Regions from separate parts of the Streptomyces kryoterrae genome, predicted to be linked through region 2. Evidence: riboswitches for the same ligand, from Rfam matches in the RefSeq annotation. Region 2 holds a riboswitch; the other holds the start of a gene.

Region 1 (11,729 bases), 5.6 Mb from region 2:
GCCTGAATTCTCCTGTACGCGGGGGACTGGTCATGCATGGGGTGCTACGCAGGGAAACTGCCTGCCCGTCAGCGGGCAGGACACGGGATAGGAGACACGGGATACGGGATCGGGTTGCGTCTGACGCCGGAGCGGCCGGCCGGGACGACAGCCGTGGCTACTTCCGGCGCCTGTAGAAGGGCAGCGCCACGACCTCGTACGGCTCGTGGCTGCCCCGGATGTCCACGCCCACGCCCGCCGTGCCCGGCGCCGAGTGCGTGGCGTCGACGTACGCCATCGCGATCGGCTTCCCGAGCGTGGGGGAGGGGGCGCCCGAGGTGACCTCGCCGATCACCCGGCCGCCGGCGACGACCGCGTACCCGGCGCGCGGGACACGCCGGCCCTCGGCGACCAGGCCGACGAGTACCCGCGGCGGCTCGTACGAAGCGCGCTCGGCGGCCTCGCGCAGGGCCGCGCGGCCCACGAAGTCGCCCGCCTTCTCGAACTTGACGACCCGGCCGAGGCCGGCGTCGAAGGGGGTGAGGGAGGTGGTCAGCTCGTGCCCGTACAGCGGCATGCCCGCCTCCAGGCGCAGCGTGTCCCGGCAGGACAGACCGCAGGGGACGAGCCCGGCGGGGGTGCCCGCGTCGGTCAGCGCCTGCCACACCTTCTCCGCGTCAGCCGGCGCCACGAACAGCTCGAAGCCGTCCTCGCCGGTGTATCCGGTGCGCGCGATCAGGGCGGGGACGCCGGCGACCGTGCCGGGCAGACCCGCGTAGTACTTCAGGCCGTCGAGATCGGCGTCGGTGAGGGCGGCGAGGATGCCGGGGGCCTCCGGGCCCTGGACGGCGATCAGCGCGTACGCGTCCCGGTCGTCGCGGACCAGCGCGTCGAAGCCGTCGGACCGCTCGACGAGGGCGTCCAGCACGACCTGCGCGTTGCCGGCGTTGGCCACGACCAGGTACTCGGTCTCGGCCAGGCGGTAGACGATCAGGTCGTCGAGGATGCCGCCGTCGGCCCGGCAGATCATGGTGTAGCGGGCGCGCCCGACGGCGACGGAGGCGATGTTGCCGACCAGCGCGTAGTCCAGCAGAGCGGCGGCCTCCGCCCCCGTCACGGTGATCTCGCCCATGTGGGAGAGGTCGAAGAGGCCGGCCTTCGTGCGCACGGCCAGATGCTCGTCGCGCTCGGAGGCGTACCGCAGGGGCATGTCCCAGCCGGCGAAGTCGGTCATGGTGGCGCCGAGCGAACGATGCAGGGCATCGAGCGCGGTCGTACGCGGAGGGGTGCTGCTCATCGGTAGTGCTCCCAGGGCATGACGGCGAGGTCGTTCCTCCCCATCTGTCATCGGAACCTGAGAGGTTCGTCGTGACCGGAAGCGTGAAAACGCAGGTCACTGACTTGCACCTTGGGTGGAGCCACTGGTCACGACGACCCGCGGCCCGCTTTTCAGATGTGCCTCGCCCGCGCGGTAACGGGGCCTGAGAGATTCAAGGGAGGGACTTGCTCCTTCGGCGCCCGGGTACCCATAGGTGCCCGGAACTCTCCCGCGCGGATTCAAGCGGCCGGTATGCAGTTGGCGGGCACATCATCGCACGCATTCCCCCGGCACGGCAGGGGGACCCTTCACAGGGGGGACACAGCCCCGCCGCAGGGGCGCATATCGCCCTGTAGCAGGCCTGTTGCAGTAAGCGGACCCAACCGAGAGGCGCCGCGTATTACCTTCTCTTTACACTCGACGGGGACGGTACTTCCCGACCCCCATGGGAGGACGATCACGGTGAACAGGACTACGGCGTACGCGACGGCCTCGGCCCTCGCGCTGACCGACGCGCTGCCCAACCAGCCGGCCGCCCCGGCCCGGGAGGCGTGCGCCGCGCGCCCGGAACCCGTGATCCGCGACCTGCGGGAGCGCTCGGGCCACAGCCCGCACGGCCTCACCTTCGGCGCCCGCGACCTCGTCGTGGTCACCGGCCTGCCCGGCAGCGGCAAGTCCACGCTGATGCGCCGGGCGGTGCGCGCCACCGGCATCGACTCCCAGAACACCCGCGACCACTGGGACGCCCGTACGCCCTCCTTCCTCCCGTACGCCGTCTACCGCCCCCTCGTCCGCCTCGCCCACTACGCAGGACTGCGCCGCGCCCTGCGCTCCGGCGCCGGCGTCGTCGTGCACGACTGCGGTACGCAGGCCTGGGTGCGCGGCTGGCTGGCCCGCGAGGCCCGCCGCCGGGGCGGCACCCTGCATCTGCTCCTCCTCGACGTCACCCCGGACGAGGCACTGGAGGGCCAGCGCGAACGCGGCCGGGGCGTCTCGCGGTACGCGTTCCTGCGTCACCGCCAGGCCGCCTCGCGGCTGCTGCGTTCGGTGGAGAAGGGGAATCTGCCGGAGGGCTGCGGCTCGGCGGTGCTGATCGACCGCGACGCGGCGGACATCCTGCGCAGGATCGACTTCGCGGACTGACCACCGTGGTCGCCGGGGCCGGTTAGGGTTTTGCTCATTAAGGGACTCCCACCCAGGGACTCATGACAGCGGTTCACAGCAGGCGGTAGGCAGATGGACATCCCGGCGGACTTTCCCCCGGACTTTCCCGGGGGCTTCCCCGCACAGGCACACCCGCACTCGCACGGCGGGTGGCCCGGCAACGAGCTGGAGGAGGTGCTCTCGGCCTCCCTCGGGGTCCCCGGCGCGGGCGCCCGTATCGTCGAGGTCCTCGGCCGCAGCTTCGTCTGGGTCCCCCTCCCGTCCGGCGGCGGCCCCTACACCGGCCCCCTCGACCTGCCCACGATGGACATCCAGGGCCAGGCGTACGTGCCGGTCTTCAGCTCGGAGGAACAGTTCCGGCAGGTCGTCGGCGGCCATGTGTCGTACACCGTGGCCCCCGCCGTCGAGTTCGCCCGGGGCCTGCCGCCCCAGGTCGGCATCGCCGTGAACCCGGACGGCATGGTCGGCGTCCCGCTGCCCCCGCAGGCCGTGGCCCAGCTCTGCCGCTCCGGCCGCACCGTCCTCGACGGCGTCGGCGGCGGACGGGTCCGCCTCTACGAGCCCGACTGGCAGGAGGACCCGGTCGCCTTCCTCACCGCCGCGGCGACGGAGTTCGCGGGCACGGGCGTGGTCCGGACGGCCCGCCGCTGCCTGGCGGCGATCGAAACGGCCGCCCCCGTCATGTTCGTCGGCGTCGAACTCTCCCCCTGGGACCCGCTGGCCCGCACCATCCCGATGGACGCCCTGGCCAGAGCACTGGGCCACACACCCTCCCCCTGGCCGGTGAACCTGGTCTTCCTGGACATAGCCCAGGACCCGGTGACGGACTGGCTGCGGGAGCGGGTCCGCCCCTTCTACCAACACGGCTACTGAAAGCGCCCCCAAGGCACGCGGAGACCTCCGCGACCAGCCACGAACCACCCGCACTCCGCCGACAACACCAGGCCCCGAGCTCTCACCGGCCTACCCTGCGGAGCGCCTAAGCTAAGAAGCGCACAACTCGGTCAGGGTTACGAAGGGTCGGTAATGGTGAGCGCGTCGGGCACGGCCGCGGCCGGTCAGGTCGAGCACATGCTGCGCCAAGTCACGCCCGGGCGTTACGACGCCTACGAGGCGCTCCTGCGCGCCCTCGCGACCCCGTCCTCCGGCCGGATCTGGATGCTGCTCTGGCACGGCCAGGCCGGCTCCCCCGACGCGCAGTACGGAAACATGCAGGTCGACGGGTACGGCTACGCGCCCTGTGTCACCTCCGCCCAGGAACTGTCGGTCAGCGGCTGGAACAGGTCGTACGAGGTCGTCGACGGCCTCGACGTGGCCCGCACCCTCTACCCGGACCAGTACGGCCTCTGGCTCAACCCGCACTCCCCGGGTGGCGGCGTCGGCATCCCCTGGCTCGACCTGCGCCGGATCGCGGCGGGCCTGGAGCGCCAGCCCGCCGGCCCGCTGCGGCTGGCCGAACCCGGCATCGAGATCCCGCAGTTCTACGCCCTCCTCTCGCAGAACGCCCACCGCACCCCGGCGGTCCGCTCCCTGCGCCGCGCCTGGGTGCAGCCGGCGCTCGGCGCGCCGTATCTGGCCATCGGGCTGGACGTGTACGACACGTCGCCGCCCGCCGTGGACTCGGTGCGCGCGATGATGCAGCAGTCGATCGGCGCGGTCCCCGACGGGCTGCCGGTGTCGACGGTCGCGATGTCGGACGAGCGGGACCCGGTCGTGATGTGGCTGCGCGCGAACGCCCGGCCGTTCTACGACCGGGAGGCGCACGCGATCGCCGCGCCGCCCCAGACCCCGCAGGCTCCGGCCGGTGGATACGGGTATCCGCCGGCGCGGGGTCGTTACTGAGTGGATCTTCACACGTACGGCCGAACTCACGCGCCACGGTCTCCGCGCGTAGATAGCGACGGATAGTCGCGATAGGGTTTGGATGTCCCTTCTGTACCAACTGCGCCGCGTCCGAGGGGCGTTACCCGCTGTTCGGATAACGGAATCCACAGGACAGCATCACGTTTGCGCATACTTTCGCCGACAGGTCTTTCACGTGATCGCCGAATCACTGAAGACTCGCCTGTCAGACGATGGGGTCATCGATCCTGCGGTCGGCAGCGCATGGCTAAGTCGACTAATCAGCACGGATCGTCAGCAGGAACGAACAGTCGGTTACCCGGGCCGCACCATCTGCGGCCCGTACCCGGCGAGCAAGTGAATCAAGCCGCAGACAGCGGCAGGCGTAGGCCGGTCACCACCGGCGAGAGGGGTCGGGTCACTGTGACCGCACCGATCGAGACCACCGCAGCGGCAACCGAGGTACAGCCGGAGGCTGTGCTCGTCGGTGCCGGCAAGGGGCAGATCGAGGGCCGTTCCCTGGGGCAGATCGCCTGGTCCCGGTTCAAGAGGGACAAGGTGGCGGTCGCCGGTGGCGTCATCGTCATCCTGCTGGTCCTGGTCGCGGTCCTCTCCCGGCCCATCCAGGCGCTGTTCGGCCTCGATCCCAACGCCTTCAACCAGGATCTGATCGACCCCAACAGCTCCCTTCCCACGAGCGGCTTCGGCGGCATGAGCTGGGACCACCCGCTCGGTGTCGAGCCGAAGTTCGGGCGCGACATCGCCACCCGCATCATCGAGGGCTCCTGGGTCTCGCTGGTCGTCGCGTTCGGCGCGACGATCCTGTCCAACGTGATCGGCACGGTCCTCGGTGTGGTGGCCGGCTACTACGGTGGACGGGTCGACACGGTCATCAGCCGACTGATGGACACCTTCCTGGCCTTCCCCCTCCTGCTCTTCGCCATCGCCATCTCCGCCACGCTCCAGGGCGGCGCGTTCGGCCTTGAGGGGCTGCCGCTCCACATCAGCGTGCTGATCTTCATCATCGGTTTCTTCAACTGGCCCTACCTGGGACGCATCGTCCGCGGCCAGACCCTGGCCCTGCGCGAGCGCGAGTTCGTCGACGCCTCCCGGGGGATGGGCGCGAAGGGGCCGTACATCCTCTTCCGCGAGCTGCTCCCGAACCTGGTCGGCCCGATCATCGTCTACTCGACGCTGCTCATTCCGACCAACATCCTCTTCGAGGCCAGCCTGAGCTTCCTGGGCGTCGGCATCCAGCCCCCGCAGGCGTCATGGGGCGGGATGATCAGCGAGGCCGTCACCTACTACGAGGTCGATCCGCAGTTCCTGATCGTGCCCGGCCTCGCGATCTTCGTCACCGTGCTGGCGTTCAACCTGCTCGGCGACGGTCTCCGCGACGCTCTCGACCCGCGCAGCCGCTGATCAGCGGCTGCGCCGAGAGTCCATCAAGATTTCCAACAATGGAGGAAGCAGACCATCATGCGAAGGTCAGCGCTGGCCGCGGTTGCGGCCATCGGTTCTGTGAGCCTGCTGCTTGCAGGCTGCAGCAAAGCCGATGACAACGAGGGCAATGACGGAACGAAGTCGGCTGGGGCCAACGCAGCGACCAAGGACGTCGTCAACGCCTCGACCAAGAAGGGCGGGACGGTCACCTACGAGTACTCCGACGTCCCGGACTCCTTCGACCCGGGCAACACGTACTACGCGTTCATGTACAACCTCAGCCGGCTGTACGCCCGCCCGCTGATGACCTTCACGCCCGGCGCGGGCGAGAAGGGCAACGAGCTGGTCCCGGACCTCGCGGCGAGCCCGGGTGTGCCGACCGACGGCGGCAAGACCTGGACGTACAAGCTGCGTTCGGGCCTGAAGTACCAGGACGGCACGGCGATCACGTCGAAGGACGTGAAGTATGCCGTGGAGCGCTCCAACTTCGCGCGTGACGTGCTCTCCCTCGGCCCGAACTACTTCCAGCAGTTCCTGGCCGGCGGCGACAAGTACAAGGGTCCCTACAAGGACAAGAGCGCCGGGGGCCTGGCCTCCATCGAGACGCCGGACGACACCACGGTCGTCTTCAAGCTCAACCGCGCCTTCCAGGAGTTCGACTACCTGGTCGCCACGCCGCAGACGGCTCCGGTGCCGCAGGCCAAGGACACCGGTGTCGACTACGTCAAGAGCATCGTGTCCTCGGGCTCGTACCAGTTCGAGAGCTACCAGGACGGCAAGCAGGTCACCCTCGTCCGCAACAAGAACTGGGACGCGTCGACCGACCCGCTGCGCAAGCAGTACCCGGACAAGATCGTCGTCAAGCTGAAGGTCAACGCCGAGACGATCGACCAGGACGTCCTGGCCGGTAACGCCATCGACCTGGGCGGTACGGGTGTCCAGGCCGCGACGCAGGCAAAGGTCGTCAACTCCGCCGACCTGAAGGCCAACACCGACAACGCCTATGGTGGCCGTCTCGTCTACCTGGCGATCAACACCAAGCTCGCGCCGTTCGACAACGTCGCCTGCCGCAAGGCCGTCGAGTACGCGGTCGACAAGGTCTCGGTGCAGACCGCCGAGGGCGGCCCGATCCGCGGTGACATCGCCACCACCGTCCTCCCGCCCGACATCCCCGGCTACGCGAAGTCGGACGTCTACGCCACCACCGGCAACAAGGGCGACGTGGCCAAGGCCAAGGAGCAGCTCCAGGCCTGCGGCAAGACGACGATCAGCACGAACATCTCCGCGCGCAGCGACCGCCCGGCGGAGATCGACGCGGCCACCGCGATCATCAACTCGCTGAAGGCCGCCGGCATCAACGCCAGCCTGAAGCAGTACCCGTCGGGCAAGTACTTCACCGACAACGCGGGTGTCCCCGAGTTCGACAAGAAGAACAACATCGGTCTGATGATGATGCAGTGGGGTGCCGACTGGCCTTCCGGCTACGGCTTCCTGCAGCAGATCCTGCACGGTGACGCGATCGGCGCGTCCGGCAACACCAACCTGTCGCAGCTCGACAACCCCGATGTCAACAAGACGCTGGAGACGGCGATCGGCACCGAGGACAAGGCGGCGCGTGACGCCCAGTACACCGAGGTCGACAAGAAGGCCATGGACGAGGCAGCCCTCGTTCCGCTGACCTACTTCAAGGTCCTGCTGTACCGCCCGGCCGGCTTCACCAACCTCGTCTCCTCCTCGGCCTTCAGCGGTCAGTACGACTACCTCAACATCGGCACGACCAAGAAGTAGCCCCGGAAGGCAGGTGAAGGCATTGGTGCCCGCGGGCTTAGCGGCCCGCGGGCACCAGCGCCGGTCCCCGTGATCTCGTACATCCTCCGCCGGATGGCCGCGGCAGTGATCCTGCTGCTGGTCGTCACCGCGGTCACCTTCGCCATCTTCTTCGTACTGCCGCGGTTCGCCGGTCAGACCGCCGACTCGCTGGCCCAGCAGTACATCGGGAAGAACCCGTCGGCGGCCGATATCGCCGCGGTCAAGCACAACCTGGGACTGGACCAGCCCCTCTACGCCCAGTTCTGGCACTTCATCAAGGGGATCGTGGTCGGTGCCACCTACGACCTCGGCCCCACCACGGCGCACTGCGACGCGCCCTGCTTCGGCTACTCCTTCAAGACCCACCAGGCGGTCTGGCCGGAGCTCACCTCCCGCATTCCGGTGACGGTCTCGCTGGCCGCCGGTGCAGCGGTGCTCTGGCTGGTGTCGGGTGTCACGGCCGGTGTGGTCTCCGCGCTCAAGCCGCGCTCGTTCCTCGACCGCACCTTCATGGGCATCGCCCTCGCCGGCGTCTCGCTGCCCATGTTCTTCACGGGCAACCTCGCACTGCTGCTCTTCACCTACCAGTGGCCGATCTTCGGGCGCACGTACGTCCCGTTCACCGAGAACCCCGCGGAATGGGCCAACACCCTCTTCCCCGCGTGGTGCTCGCTCGCTCTCCTCTACTCCGCCATCTACGCGCGGCTCACCCGCTCGGGCATGCTGGAGACGATGAACGAGGACTACATCCGTACGGCACGCTCCAAGGGCCTGCGTGAGCGCAAGGTCGTGGTCAAGCACGGACTGCGGGCCGCCCTGACCCCGATCATCACGATCTTCGGCATGGACCTCGGTCTGCTGCTCGGCGGAGCCGTGATCACCGAGAGCGTGTTCTCGCTGCCCGGCATCGGCCAGTACGCGGTACAGGGCATCACCGACAACGACCTGCCCAAGATCCTCGGTGTCACCCTGCTCGCCGCTCTCTTCGTCGTGATCGCAAATCTTCTGGTGGACCTGCTCTACGCGGCCGCCGACCCGCGGGTGAGGCTCTCGTGACCGAACTGTCCAGGACCGGCGCCGCGGTGGGCGAACCCTCGCCCTCGAACGCGCCCAGTGCCTTCCTCGAAGTCCGCGACCTCAAGGTCCACTTCCCGACCGACGACGGCCTGGTCAAGTCCGTCGACGGACTCAGCTTCCAGCTGGAGAAGGGCAGGACCCTCTCCATCGTCGGCGAGTCCGGCTCCGGCAAGTCCGTCACCTCGCTGGCCATCATGGGCCTGCACCGGCTCGGGGCACGCGGCAAGAACGTGCAGATGTCCGGTGAGATCTGGCTGGACGGCAAGGAACTGGTCGGCGCCGCCCCGGACGAGGTGCGCAAGCTGCGGGGCCGTGAGATGGCGATGATCTTCCAGGATCCGCTGTCCGCGATGCACCCGTACTACACGATCGGCAACCAGATCGTGGAGGCGTACCGCGTCCACCACGACGTCAGCAAGAAGGTGGCCCGCACCCGGGCGATCGAGATGCTCGACCGGGTCGGCATCCCCGAGCCCAACAAGCGCGTCGACGGCTATCCGCACGAGTTCTCCGGCGGTATGCGCCAGCGCGCGATGATCGCGATGGCGCTGGTCAACAACCCCGAACTGCTCATCGCGGACGAGCCGACCACCGCCCTGGACGTGACCGTCCAGGCGCAGATCCTCGACCTGATCCGGGACCTGCAGAAGGAGTTCGGCTCCGCGGTCGTCCTCATTACCCATGACCTCGGCGTGGTCGCCGAGATCGCCGACGAGGTCCTGGTGATGTACGGCGGCCGGTGCGTGGAGCGCGGTCCGGTCGACGAGATCTTCGAGCAGCCGCAGCACCCGTACACCTGGGGTCTGCTCGGTTCCATGCCCCGCATCGACCGGGAGACCTCCGACCGGCTCATCCCCGTCAAGGGCCAGCCGCCGAGCCTCATCAACGTCCCCTCGGGCTGCGCCTTCCACCCGCGCTGCCCGTACGCGGACATTCCCAAGGGCGACGTCACCCGTACCGTGCGCCCGGAGCTCCAGCAGGTCGCCGGCGGGCACTTCTCCGCCTGTCACCTCTCGCCGGAGGACCGTACGCGGATCTGGACCGAAGAGATTGCGCCGAAGCTGTGAGTACTGCATCCTCCCGGGGGACGACCCCCGGACCCCCAGCAGAAGAGCAGGTCGGCCGGGACAGTCGGCGCGACCTGGCCACCGACGAGCGTGAGGTACTGCTCAAGGTCGAGGGCCTGGTCAAGCACTTCCCCATCAAGAAGGGGATCCTGCAGCGTCAGGTCGGCGCGGTGAAGGCCGTCGACGGCATCGACTTCGAGGTGCGCAAGGGCGAGACCCTCGGCGTGGTCGGCGAGTCGGGCTGCGGCAAGTCGACCATGGGCCGGGTCATCACCCGCCTCCAGGAACCGACCGCCGGCTCGATCCACTTCGAGGGCCAGGACATCACCCGGCTGAACGCGGCCGGGATGCGTCCGCTGCGGCGGGACATCCAGATGATCTTCCAGGACCCGTACGGCTCCCTGAACCCGCGTCACACCATCGGCTCGATCGTCTCGGCGCCCTTCCGGCTCCAGGGCGTGGAGCCGGAGGGCGGGGTGAAGAAGGAGGTCCAGCGCCTCCTGGAGCTGGTGGGCCTGAGCCCCGAGCACTTCAACCGCTACCCGCACGAGTTCTCCGGCGGCCAGCGCCAGCGCATCGGCATCGCTCGTGCGCTCGCCCTGAAGCCGAAGCTGGTCGTGGCGGACGAGCCGGTGTCCGCGCTGGACGTGTCGATCCAGGCGCAGGTCGTGAACCTGATGGACGACCTCCAGAAGGAACTCGGCCTGACCTACGTGATCATCGCGCACGACCTGTCCGTCGTACGCCATGTCTCGGACCGGATCGCCGTGATGTACCTCGGCAAGATCGTCGAACTCGCCGACCGGTCCTCCCTGTACGAGGCGCCGATGCACCCGTACACCAAGGCCCTGATGTCGGCGGTGCCGGTACCGGACCCCAAGCGCCGGGGCGCCAAGAGCGAGCGCATCCTGCTCAAGGGCGATGTCCCGTCGCCGATCGCGCCGCCGAGCGGCTGCCGCTTCCACACCCGGTGCTGGAAGGCGACGGAGATCTGCAAAACGACCGAGCCCCCGCTCCTGGAGCTGAGGCCCGGCCAGCAGGTCGCCTGCCACCACCCGGAGAACGCGGCGGACCAGGCCCCGCAGGACACCGAACTGCTGACGGCGGCCCGGGAGGCGGTGGAGCTGGTACCGGACTCGGTGGCAGCGAAGCCGACGGAGAAGCCGGTGGTGAAGTCGGCGGACAAGGTCGCGGAGACACCGGTGGAGAAGCCGGTTGCCGAGGCGCCCGCCGACGCCGCTCCGAGTGACCCTCAGGAGTCGACCGGCAAGTAGGCATGACGAGTTGGCAAAGTCATGTACATGGCTGAACGGGAGAGCGCAGAGTCGTACGTGTCCGTCTTATGTGACTGGTACACGCTCGAAAGGGACGACTCATGGCACTCTCCCGTTCGGCACGTTTAGGGGCCGTCGCCACCGCGGCGGCCTCTTTCCTTGTCATCGCCGCTTCCTCCGCCCCGACCCCCGGCGCCGACGGCATCGGTGACTCCTACTTCCCGCAGCTCGGCAACGGCGGCTTCGATGCCCGTCACTACGCCCTCGACCTCGCGTACAACCCGGACACCGACCGTCTCGACGGCCTGACGACCATCACCGCCCGCGCCACCCAGAACCTCTCGTCCTTCGATCTGGACCTCCAGAAGCTGGAGGTCACGCGGGTCGAAGTGGACGGCAGACGCGCCCAGTTCACGCGCGAGGGCGACGAGATCCGCATCACGCCCCGCGGTCACGTGTCCAAGGGGCAGGACTTCGAGGTCGCCGTCACCTACGGCGGAGTGCCCGAACCGCTGGGCGGGCCCATCGTCTTCGGCTCCAGCTACGGGTGGATGAAGACAGACGACGGCGTCTTCGTCGCCTGTGAGCCCAACGCCGCCTCCACCTGGTTCCCGTCCAGCGACCACCCCGCCGACAAGGCGGCCTTCGACATCCGGATCAAGGCGCCGAAGGGGCTGGCCGCCGTCTCCAACGGCCGGCTGGTCTCGACGTACGACAAGGGCGACTCGACGTACACCCACTGGCGCGAGAAGAAGC
Region 2 (11,729 bases):
CCGTGCGCGGACGACGGGATCAGACAGACCGTCCGCTGCTCATCGCCGTTGGCACGGTGGTATCCGCGTACGGCGAGCAGCCCGGCCAGCTCGCCCTGCGAACCGGCGTTCGGCTGGAGCGACACCTTGTCGTACCCGGTGACCTCGGCGAGCTGCTCCTCCAGTTCACGGATGAGCGTGAGGTAGCCCTGCGCCTGCTCGGCGGGCGCGAAGGGGTGCAGCTGGCCGAACTCGGGCCAGGTGACCGGCTCCATCTCCGTGGTCGCGTTGAGCTTCATGGTGCACGAGCCCAGCGGGATCATGCCCCGGTCGAGCGCGTAGTCACGGTCGGCGAGCCGGCGCAGGTAGCGCAGCATCGCGGTCTCGGAGTGGTACTCGTGGAAGACGGGGTGCGTGAGGATCTCGTCGGTGCGCAGCAGCGCCTCCGGCAGCGTGTCCTCGGCGTCCGCGTCGAGCGCCTCGATGTCGCCCTCGACCCCGAACGCGGTCCACACGGCGCCCAGTTGAGCCCGGTTGGTGGTCTCGTCGCAGGAGACGGACAGCCGGTCGGCGTCGACGAGGTGCACATTGACCCCGTGTTCCCTCGCGGCGGCGGCGACCTCGCCGGCCTTGCCGGGCACCCGCACGGTGAGCGTGTCGAAGTAGGCCCCGTGGACGACCTCGACGCCGCCCGCCGTCAGCCCCGCGGCGAGGATCGTGGCGTACCGGTGGGTGCGCCGGGCGATGGTCCGCAGCCCCTTGGGCCCGTGGTGGACGGCGTACATGCCTGCCATCACGGCCAGCAGGACCTGGGCCGTACAGATGTTGCTGGTCGCCTTCTCGCGGCGGATGTGCTGCTCCCGCGTCTGCAGGGCCAGCCGGTACGCCTTGTGCCCGTCCGCGTCCACGGAGACACCCACGAGCCGCCCGGGCAGGCTGCGCGCGAACTGCTCGCGCACGGCCATGTATCCGGCGTGCGGCCCGCCGAAGCCCATCGGCACGCCGAACCGCTGGGTAGTGCCGACCGCGATGTCCGCGCCGAACTCACCGGGCGAGGTCAGCAGCGTCAGGGCGAGCAGGTCGGCGGCGACGGTGACCACGGCGCCGAGCCCGTGCGCCTGCTCGACGACGGGCTTCAGATCCCGTACGGCACCAGAGGCGCCCGGGTACTGAAGGAGCACACCGTTGATCTCGCGCCCGGCGATGTCGTCCGGGATGCCCGCGCTCAGGTCGGCGACGACGACCTCGACACCGACGGGCTCGGCACGTGTCTCGATCACGGCGATGGTCTGCGGCAGGGCGTCCGCGTCGACGAGGAAGAGCCCCTTCTTGTTCTTGCCCATGCGCCGCGACAGCGCCATCGCCTCGGCGGCAGCGGTGCCCTCGTCGAGCAGCGAGGCACCGGAGGTGGGCAGCCCGGTGAGGTCGGCGACCATCGTCTGGAAGTTCAGCAGCGCTTCGAGGCGCCCCTGCGAGATCTCCGGCTGGTACGGCGTGTACGCGGTGTACCAGGCGGGGTTCTCCATCACGTTCCGCAGGATGACCGGCGGGGTGAAGGTCCCGTAGTACCCGAGTCCGATCATGGACGCCAGCACCTGGTTCCGGTCGGCCAGCGACCGCAGCTCGGCCAGCACCTCGGCCTCGGTACGGGCACCCGGCAGATCGAGGGCGTCGGCGTTCCTGATCACATCCGGGACCGCGGCGGCCGTCAGCTCGTCGAGCGAGCCGTATCCGACCTGCGCGAGCATCTTGGCCCGGTCCTCGTGGTCCGGCCCGATATGACGCCGCTCGAAGGGCGTTCCCTGTTCGAGTACGGCGAGCGGAGTGCGGTGGGCGGTCATTACGGAGGCCTCCTGGTCGTCGCGACCTTCGAGGGGCACCACGGCAGGGGTGCCCGAACGGCCTCCCCCTCTGTCATCTCAACCTGAGAGCTTCACCGGGCCGCCAACGCACTGACGTCCCGGCTTTCACCGTCGGTGAGAGCGAAAGCCGTCGGCTTCCGCTCTTCTTTCCAGAGTGACCTCGTCCGTGCGGTACAGGGGCCTGAGAGATTCCGGGGAGGATTTGCTCCTTCGGCGCCCTCCGAGGTTCCGGAGGACTCTCCCGCACGGGGTCAGCAGCCACTGGCCAGCCTATCAGCGGGCCTCACACACACCTTCGAGTGGCCGCCTTCCCCGAAGTACTCTTTTGTAGTGCTTACGGATGATTTGCGACCATTGGGAGGGCCCGTGCAGACCGACATCGATCCGCGCAACCTGATCGGCCGCAAGGCCTTCGACCGCAACGGCGCCAAGATCGGCACGATCGACGAGATCTATCTCGACGACGCGACCGGAGTGCCGGAGTGGGCGGCCATAAGGACAGGGCTGTTCAGCAGGGACGCCTTCGTGCCCCTGGAACCCAGCGAACTGGTCGACGGCACACTGCGCATCCCCTTCGAGCGGGCTCTGATCAAGGACGCTCCCGACTTCGGCGTGGGCCGCCACCTCTCCCCCGAGCAGGAACTGCAGCTCTACCACCACTACGGCCTCGACGTGGCGCCCCCTCCCCCGTTCCCGGACCACGACTTCGGCAGGCTGGCGGGCACGGAGGACGCCTGATCCGACAACTCCTCATCCGGACCGTCGGGTCCTCGCGGCGCGAGGGTCACCAACGGCAGCGGGTCCGCCGGCTCCAGTGCGGGATCGTCGGTCCGGAACGTACGCACCCGCCCCGGCTGTTCCGCTTCCGGCGTCTCGAACCGGACGGTGACCCGCCCCAGCCCACTCCCCTGCACCCATCCATGCCCGAAGTCGGCATGCCGTACGTCGTGCCCGGTGGTCCAGTGCCGCTCGACGGGCTGCTCCTCCTGCCGTTCCCCACCCTCGCGCTCGGCCTCCTCCACCGGCTCGAGTGCCGCCAACTCCCCGGCGGCCTGGGCGAACAGATCCTCCTGCGTGTAGTCGGCGAGGCCGCTCACCCCGACCCCGAGCAGCCGGACTCCCCCGGTGGTGTCCACCGCCTCCAGGAGCCGGGCCGCCGCCTCCCGCACCACCCCGGGGTCGTCCGTGGGCCCCCGGAGCGTCTCGGACCGGGTCAGCGTGGAGAAGTCGTACCGCCGCACCTTGAGGACGATGGTCCGCCCGGACAGCCCGGCACCGCGCAGCCGACGCACACACCGGTCCGCCAACCGCTGCACCTCCGTCCCCACCCGGACCCGGTCGTGGATGTCCACGTCGTAGGTGTCCTCGACCGACACGGACTTGGTCTCCCGCGCGGACACCACGGGCCGCTCGTCGTGCGCCAGCGCCATCGCGTACAGCGCGTGACCGTGCGCCTTCCCCAGCAGCCGTACGAGTTCGGCCTCGCCCGCCTCGGCCAGTTCGTCGACCGTGCTGATGCCGGCCCGCCGCAGATGGTCCCCGGTCGCCGGGCCGACCCCCGGCAGGGTCCGCACCGACATGGGCCCGAGCAGCGCCCGCTCGGTCCCCGGTTCGATCACGACCAGCCCGTCCGGCTTGGCCTGCTCCGAGGCGATCTTCGCGAGCATCTTGGAGGCGGCGAGCCCCACCGATCCCGTGAGCCCCGTGACCGCTCGTATGTCCGCGCGCAGCCTGGTACCGGCAAGCCGCGCCGACGCCTCGTCCCAGGCCGCCTCACCGGCCTCCAGGTCCACGAACGCCTCGTCCAGGCTCAATGGCTCCACCAGGGGCGACAGGGCGTGCAGGAGCCCCATGACCTGCTCGCTGATCACCTTGTAGAACCCGCCCCGGGGCACGAGATAGGCGGCGTTCGGCGCGAGTCTGCGCGCCTGCGCCATCGGCATCGCGGAGTGCACCCCGAACACACGGGCCTCGTACGACGCGGTGGCCACCACCCCGCGCGGCCCGAGCCCGCCCACGACAACGGCCTTCCCACGCAGACTCGGCTTGGACGCCTGCTCCGCCGAGGCGAAGAAGGCGTCCATGTCGAGATGCAGGATCGTGGGCGCGTTTCTCACATCACCGATGCTGCCCTACGCCACTGACAATGCCCCGGAACCCAGGAGCGCCGCTCAGACCGCCCGGTTGCGCCGCCGCGCCAGTTCGTCCGTGGGATTGAGCCCGACGAGCGTCTCGCCGGTGTCGACGCGCTCCCCGTGCAACTGCGAGAGAGCGCTTTCCACATCCCGCCACACCACGCCGACGGCGATACCGAAAATGCCCTGCCCGCCCTGGAGCAGCGCGTGCACCTCGTCGGGGGAAGTGCACTCGTAGACCGTCGCGCCGTCGCTCATCAGCGTCATCCGCTCCAGATCCCGGAACTCACACGCCCGGAGATGCTGGACCGCCGTACGGATGTTCTGCAGCGAGACACCGGTGTCGAGAAAGCGCTTGACGATCTTCAGGACCACAACGTCCCGGAAGCTGTAGAGCCGCTGCGTCCCCGATCCGTGCGCGGGCCGCACGCTCGGCTCGACCAGGCCGGTGCGCGCCCAGTAGTCCAACTGCCGGTAGGTGATGCCGGCCGCCGCGCACGCCGTCGGGCCGCGGTAGCCGATCTCCTCGGACGCCATGGAAGTCGCCCCTCCGCTGCCTGTTACAGCCGTCGGCCGCTGTGGAACGTGATCGGCCGCGCTGCCGTGATGAGGGTTCCCCCAGCTCGAGCGGAGCCGAGAGTCTGGGGGAGGGTACGGGCCGCTCTCCCCCAGACCGCGTCCGGGGGCACCCCCAGCCGTACCGTCGCCGCTGCTTCTCACGCCGACCTCCGTCCTTGAACTGCCTTCTCGACGGTAGGCAGTCACCAGGGGTGCGTCAACGATCGCCACACTCGGCACGCCGAGTGATAATCACCCAAGGAGTGGTTTCCCGTACCCCACCGCGGGGAAAGGCTAGCCGAATGTGCTCCGCGTCGGCCGCAGGACGCTCTCACACGCCGCTGACAATTGCCATCATCCGTGACATCGCGGGCCAAAAGACGCGCCCCACCGACCAGTGGGTCCGTGGGGCGGCCCGAGCCTCGTCAGCCGTCGCTGTCGCGGCTCACTGGCTGTTGGTCCCGAAGTCCTCGGGAGAGATCTGGTCGAGGAACTCGCGGAACTTCTCCACCTCGTCCTCCTGCTCGTCCGGGATCGCGATCCCTGCGTCGTCAAGTACTCCGTCGCTGCCGTAGATCGGCGTACCGGTACGCAGCGCCAGCGCTATGGCGTCGGACGGACGGGCGCTCACCTCGACTCCGCTGGCGAACACCAGCTCCGCGTAGAAGACACCCTCGCGCAGGTCCGTGATGCGCACCTCGGTGAGCTCCTGGCCGACGGCCTCCAGCACGTCCTTGAACAGGTCGTGGGTCAGCGGTCGTGCGGGGGCCATGCCCTGCTGGGCGAAGGCGATCGCCGTCGCCTCACCCGGTCCGATCCAGATGGGAAGGTAGCGGTCGCCTCCCACTTCACGCAGGAGCACGATCGGTTGGTTGGAGGGCATTTCGACCCGGACACCTACGACATCGAGCTCGTTCACACAGCAACCCTAGGCCGTGCCCGGGATGTTTGGGTAGTCGGGCACGGAACGGGTGACCGATCCGCCCTCCGGCGACCCTCCGCGCTCAGGGCTGCCGCACTCCCAGCGCGATCCGCACCAGGGCCGCGTGCAGCTTCACCGTGAGCCCCGACAGTTCCTTGCTGCGCGCCTCCGCGAGGGCCCTGGTCTGCGGATTGCGATGGCGCTTGAGGGGAGCCACCACCTGGTCGACCAGGCCGGCCTCGCGGTCGGCGGCGGCCTTCATCACCCGCAGATGCCGCGGCTCGATCCCGAACCGCCCCAGCTCGGCGACGAGCGCGGCGACGGTGACCGTCTCCGCGTCGTACGCACCGTCCGGCAGCGGCGCGACCAGCCCGTACGACTGCCACTCCTCGAGTTCCTCGTCACCGATCTCGGCGGCGGCGAGCAGCTCGGCGCGGCCGATCCGGACCGCGGTGGGTCCTTCCGCCTCCAGAACCGGCTCACCGTCCCGCTGCCGGCCCACGGTGGGGAGCGGGACAGCCTCCCCACGCCCCATGGCGTCCAGGTACTCCCTGATCACCTTGAGCGGCAGATAGTGGTCCCGCTGCATTCTCAGGACATGGCCGAGACGCTCGACGTCCTCCGGACTGAACTTGCGGTACCCCGACGGTGTCCGCTGCGGCTCGATGAGCCCCTCCGACTCCAGGAATCGGATCTTGGAGATGGTGACTTCGGGGAACTCGTCGCGCAGGGCGTTCAGCACTGTGCCGATGCTCATCAGCCCACTGTCCGCGGCGGCGATGCCGTGTCCGGCACCGCCGCTCGGTGTTTGAAGCATGGACCTTCCCTGGGGAATCCCCCCGGACTCAGTCCGGAGGAGGGTCAGTAGCCCCGCTGGCTCGCATAGAACACCAGTCGGTACTTGCCGATCTGAACCTCGTCACCGTTCGACAGGGCGACCTGGTCGATCCGCTCGCGGTTGACGTAGGTGCCGTTGAGGCTGCCCACGTCGGCGACCGTGAACAAGCCGTCCTGGCCCCGGCGGAACTCCACGTGCCGACGCGACACGGTCACGTCGTCCAGGAAGATGTCGCTCTGTGGATGACGCCCGGCCGTGGTCAGCTCACTGTCCAGGAGGAAACGACTGCCCGAGTTCGGGCCACGGCGCACCACCAGAAGTGCCGACCCGAGCGGCAGCGCGTCCACCGCGGCCTGCGCCTCGGGCGAGAGCATCGGCATCTGTGTCTGACCGGTGACCTCGGCGTCGTACGCCTCGATGCCGGAGATGGAGATCGTGGACGTCGTCTCCGACGGACGCTCGGGAGTGACCCCGGCCCGCAGCGGCGCACCACAGTTGGAACAGAAGCGGCTGTTCTCCGCGTTGCGGTTACCGCACCTCGTACACACCAGGGCCGACATCGACGGATCCTCCTGCCGCGGCTGCCCCGCCGGGGCATGGGACGCATACGGATCGGAGGAAAACTCTCCACCCGAACTTGAGGTTGACGGTTCCCCGAAACCTATGCGCCCGGACTGGGCAGGGTCAACAGACGGCGCGCCCTGACCTCCAGGAACGTCACCGCCCGGACCGCCGACCTGATCCCGGAACAGCGGACGCTGGCCGTCCGCGTCGGGCTGTGCGCGATGGCGGGCTGTCGCGTTGTCGCTGTTGCCCTCTCGCGCGCTCTTGCCGAACAACTTCGCAAACAACTTCACGGGCGATTCCCCTTGACCGAAACAGACCCGCCCGTGGGGCAGGACGAACCCTGACTGCACCTACCGGTAGACCCGGACATCTTCACAACGTCCGTCGCCACCTGACAGTTTCCACCACGCACCACCCATTCGGTGCGCCGACCCCCCGCAACCTCATGCCCTCCCCGGACAGCCCCCATGCACCCCCGGTTCACTGGGAGGACGACCGAGCGTAGTCAGGCTGCTTCGCCGCTCGCAAGGCGTCCACGACGATCTTGCCCACCCGCTCCACGGTAACCGTGGCCTGCTCCTTCTCCAGAGTCTGCACCACACCTCCGGGGATGTTGAGCGCCGGCTCGAGGTCCTGCGGCTTGCCGATGACCTTGAAACGATAGGGAGTGTCGATCTTGTTCCCGTCGACGCTCACTCCCCCACCGTCCTCGTCCGCCAGAAAGGTTCCCGCGACAACCCGTACACCGTTGACCTGGATCGCCTCGGCACCGGCCGCACGCAACTCCTGGATCGCGTCGAGCAGCATGTCGGCTTCGACCGTTCCCTTCGTGTCCTCGATGGTCAGCGTGATCCCGGGCCCCTGCGCGGCCACCGTGCCCGCCAGGATGCCCAGTTGGCGCTCCTTCTCGACCGTCTGCTTCCGGGCCTCCTCAGCCTGGTCCGAGCTGTTCTCCAACTCGGTCCGCTGATCTTCGAGACCTCGCTTCTCGTCCTCAAGACGCTGCGTACGGTCATCCAGTTCATCAAGAATGCGTACGAGATCTTCCTGACGCGCACCGCGCAGCGCCCCGTCGTTGTCACTGGTGGACGCGACCTGCACCGCCAGCCCGAATCCCAGCCCGAACAGCAGCAGAGCGACGATGAGTTGGGCCCGGGTCACCCGCGGCGGCCACAGCCCCTTCCCCAGCCGCTGACGGCCGGTCAGGGACGCCTCGGTCTCCTCGTCGTCCACCGCGGCCCCCACGTCAAGGGCCTGCGCGTCCGAGGACTCCGCGGGCTTGGCAGGGACCTCCTCGGGCAGTTCCTCGCGCAATCGTTTCTCGCCCGCCTCGGGGTGCTTGTCGCTCGCGTCGTTCTTGTCGTTGTCACTCATCGGCGTCAGGCCCGGAAGACGTGCCGGCGGATCGCCGCGGCATTGGAGAAGATACGGATGCCGAGGACCACGACGACACCGGTGGACAACTGGGCGCCGACGCCCAGCTTGTCGCCCAGGAAGACGATCAGCGCGGCCACGACGACGTTCGACAGGAACGACACCACGAAGACCTTGTCGACGAAGATCCCGTCAAGCATCGCCCGCAGACCGCCGAACACGGCGTCCAGGGCCGCGACGACGGCGATGGGAAGGTAAGGCTCCACGACCGCCGGCACCTCGGGCCGGACCAACAACCCCGCCACGACGCCCACGACGAGGCCCAGTACCGCGATCACGATGTGCCCTTCTCTGTCTCTGTTCTCGGCTGTGCTGTACGTACGATCACGCTCGGTGCGGCGGGCAGCCGGAGGTCGCTCTCCACGGAGATGCTGGTCCGGATGTCGAAGTTCTCCTGCAGCGCGTGCAGATACAGTCCGTCGGCGCTGTCCTGGAACCTGCTGCTCAGCCGCTTGCCGTCCCCCACCGCGAGCACCGTGTACGGCGGCACCAGCGGCTTGTTGTCGACCAGTATCGCGTCTCCCGCGGCCCGGATCGCCGACAGCGCCGTCAGCCGCTGCCCGTTGATGGCGATGGCCTCGGCACCCGACTGCCACAGCCCGTTCACCACCCGCTGCATGTCCCGGTCGCGCACCCGCCCGGTGTCGGAGAACCCGGATGTCTCCCGCGCATCCCCGCCGGCACCGCTGTCGGCTTCTTTCGCATCGTCCACGACGAGTTTGACACCCGGCCCGTGCACCTCGGTCGCCCCTGACAGGATGCCCACCAGGTCGGCCTGTTCACCGCCGCCCTCCGACTTCAGCGCCGCACGCTGCCGCGCGCTCACGTCGTCGCGCAGCTGGTCGACCGTCTTCTCCAGCTTGTCGGCCGACTCGGTCTCCCGGTCGATGCGGTCGATCAGCTCTTCCCGCTCCTTGGCGATCACGGGGGCCGCTATCCGCGCCTGAGCCGCCCCCACGGTCACCACGAGAGCCGCGAGAACCAACCCGGCGGCAAGACCCAGCTTCGCTCTCAGCGGCTTCGGCAGCCCGCCGTCACCCGCGGCCTTCCGACGCGCGGCGGCCTCGGCATACCCCTCGTCGAGGCTGTGGTCCATGACGTTGGTGAGCAGCGACATGGACGCGTCCGGGCGGGTTCGGCTCGTGGGGTTGCTCCGAACGGGGGGCTGCTGCGGCATGCCGCACATCGTCCCACGTCGCGACCACTGCCTCCGAACGGCCCCACCGGCGTGCCGGACAGGCCCCCTTGGGGAACTCCCGTCCGGCACGCGCGTGTGGACGTCGACTCAGCGACCGGCACCGTCCACGACGGCGGACCACTCGTCGAGCAGTGCCTGAGCGGAAGCGTCGTCCGGCCCCTCGGCCCACAGATGCGTGACGGCCTCCGCCGGGTCGGGCAGAACCATCACCCATCGCCCGTCGGTCTCGACCACGCGCACCCCGTCGGTCGTGTCGACGAACCGCTCTCCGGCCTCCTCCACAACCCGCCGCATGACCAGTCCCTTGACAGCCCAGGGAGTCGCCAGATCACGCTTCAGGACGTGCGCCCGCGGAATCCTGGCATCGATCTGGCTGAGCGTGAGCTGCGTCCGTGCGACCAGCCCGATAAGCCGTACGAAGGCCGCCGAACCATCGAACACGCTGCTGAACTCGGGGATGATGAAACCACCACGCCCGTCCCCGCCGAAGATGGTCGTCTCATCACGCCCGACCCGGGTCAGATCGTCGGGCGATGTAGTGGTCCACTCCACCTGTGTGCCGTGATAAGCCGCGACCTGCTCGGCAATTCGGGTGGTGGTCACCGGCAGCGCCACTCGCCCGCTCCGGCGTTCCGCGGCCACCAGATCGAGCATGACGAGCAGCGCCCGGTCATCCTCGATGATCCGCCCCTTCTCGTCGACGAGTGAAAGCCGCTCACCCACCGGATCGAAACGCACACCGAAGGCGGCACCTGCCGACGCCACGATCTCTCCGAGCCGCACCATCCCGGACCGCCGGGTGTCCGCGGTTTCCGTCGGCCTGGACTCGTCGAGACCGGGATTGATGGTCAGCGAATCGACCCCGAGTTTCCCGAGCAGACTGGGCAGCACGAGTCCCGCGCTGCCGTTGGACGCATCCACGACAACCTTGAGCCCGGACTCCGCGATCCCGGTCGTATCGACGTTTCGCAGCAGCGACCCGGTGTACGAGTCGAACACACTGGCCGGGAAATGCAGATCCCCGATCTCCCCGGGGAACGCGCGCCGGTACTCCTGCCGCGCGAACACCCGGTCCAGCTTCCGCTGACTCGCCTGCGAAAGGTCTGCCCCCTGCCCGTCGAAGAACATGATGTCGACGGAATCAGGCACACCGGGCGTCGTCCGGATCATGATCCCTCCGGCACTCCCCCGGGCAGTCTGCTGCCGAGCCACCGGCAACGGTACGTTTTCCAGATCTCGTACGTCGATGGCGCTGGTCTGCAACGCGGAGATCACCGCCCGCTTCAGCGCGCGGGCACCGCGGGAGTGGTCGCGGGCGGTGGTGACAGTGGACCCCTTCTTCAAGGTCGTCGCGTACGCACCGGCCAACCGCACCACCAGCTCGGGCGTGATCTCCACGTTCAGGATTCCGGACACTCCACGGGCACCGAAGAGATGCGCCTGCCCTCTCGACTCCCAGATCACCGAGGTGTTGACGAAAGCGCCGGCCTCGATCGTCTTGAACGGGTAAACGCGTACGTTCCCCTGGATGATCGATTCCTCACCGACGAGGCACTCGTCGCCGATGACCGCCCCGTCCTCGATACGCGCCGCGCGCATGATGTCGGTGTTCTTGCCGACCACGCAGCCACGCAGATTGCTGTGCTGGCCGATGTACACGTTGTCGTGCAGCACGGCCCTGTGCAGAAAGGCTCCGCTCTTGACGACGACGTTCGAGCCGACAACGGTGTGCTCGCGGATTTCCACGCCGGCCTCGACCTTGGCGTAGTCCCCGATGTACAGGGGCCCGCGGAGCACCGCATCGGGGTGCACCTCGGCGCCCTCCGCGACCCACACACCGGGCGAGATCTCGAAGCCGTCGAGCTCGACGTCGACCTTGCCCTCAAGGACGTCGGCCTGCGCCTTCACATAGCTCTCGTGCGTACCGACGTCTTCCCAGTACCCCTCGGCGATGTAGCCGTAGACCAGCCGCCCTTCCTTCATCAGCTGTGGGAAGACGTCACCGGACCAGTCGACGGAGACATCGGCCTCGACGTAGTCGAAGACCTCGGGCTCCATGACATAGATGCCGGTGTTCACGGTGTCGGAGAAGACCTGCCCCCAGGTCGGCTTCTCGAGGAAGCGCTCGACCTTGCCCTCCTCATCGACGATGGTGATCCCGAATTCCAGTGGATTCGGCACCCTCGTCAAGCAGACAGTGACGAGCGCACCCTTTTCCTTGTGGAAATTGATGAGC

What was found. A riboswitch is a leader RNA that binds a small molecule or an ion and turns the genes downstream of it on or off. The one in region 2 is predicted to bind glycine.
Region 1: linked by a shared signal. The riboswitch ahead of gcvT (glycine cleavage system aminomethyltransferase GcvT) and the one ahead of gcvP (aminomethyl-transferring glycine dehydrogenase) in region 2 are both predicted to bind glycine.

What each region holds. Positions count from the first base shown of each region.
Region 1 is NZ_CM133358.1:2,978,142-2,989,870, reverse strand. It holds gene gcvT (glycine cleavage system aminomethyltransferase GcvT) at 158-1,276, opposite strand; glycine riboswitch at 1,311-1,438, opposite strand; glycine riboswitch at 1,439-1,539, opposite strand; gene ACW4TU_RS12520 (AAA family ATPase) at 1,760-2,440, shown strand; gene ACW4TU_RS12515 (enhanced serine sensitivity protein SseB) at 2,534-3,334, shown strand; gene ACW4TU_RS12510 (enhanced serine sensitivity protein SseB C-terminal domain-containing protein) at 3,491-4,303, shown strand; gene ACW4TU_RS12505 (ABC transporter permease) at 4,727-5,725, shown strand; gene ACW4TU_RS12500 (ABC transporter substrate-binding protein) at 5,783-7,534, shown strand; gene ACW4TU_RS12495 (ABC transporter permease) at 7,604-8,611, shown strand; gene ACW4TU_RS12490 (ABC transporter ATP-binding protein) at 8,608-9,699, shown strand; gene ACW4TU_RS12485 (ABC transporter ATP-binding protein) at 9,696-10,973, shown strand; gene ACW4TU_RS12480 (M1 family metallopeptidase) at 11,075-11,729, shown strand, end outside.
Region 2 is NZ_CM133358.1:8,593,970-8,605,698, reverse strand. It holds gene gcvP (aminomethyl-transferring glycine dehydrogenase) at 1-1,820, opposite strand, end outside; glycine riboswitch at 2,001-2,095, opposite strand; gene ACW4TU_RS38240 (PRC-barrel domain-containing protein) at 2,208-2,579, shown strand; gene ACW4TU_RS38235 (DNA polymerase IV) at 2,501-3,958, opposite strand; gene ACW4TU_RS38230 (MerR family transcriptional regulator) at 4,013-4,696, opposite strand; gene ACW4TU_RS38225 (bifunctional nuclease family protein) at 4,980-5,453, opposite strand; gene ftsR (transcriptional regulator FtsR) at 5,539-6,273, opposite strand; gene ACW4TU_RS38215 (FHA domain-containing protein) at 6,318-7,211, opposite strand; gene ACW4TU_RS38210 (DUF881 domain-containing protein) at 7,342-8,235, opposite strand; gene ACW4TU_RS38205 (small basic family protein) at 8,241-8,573, opposite strand; gene ACW4TU_RS38200 (DUF881 domain-containing protein) at 8,570-9,472, opposite strand; gene ACW4TU_RS38195 (sugar phosphate nucleotidyltransferase) at 9,581-11,729, opposite strand, start outside.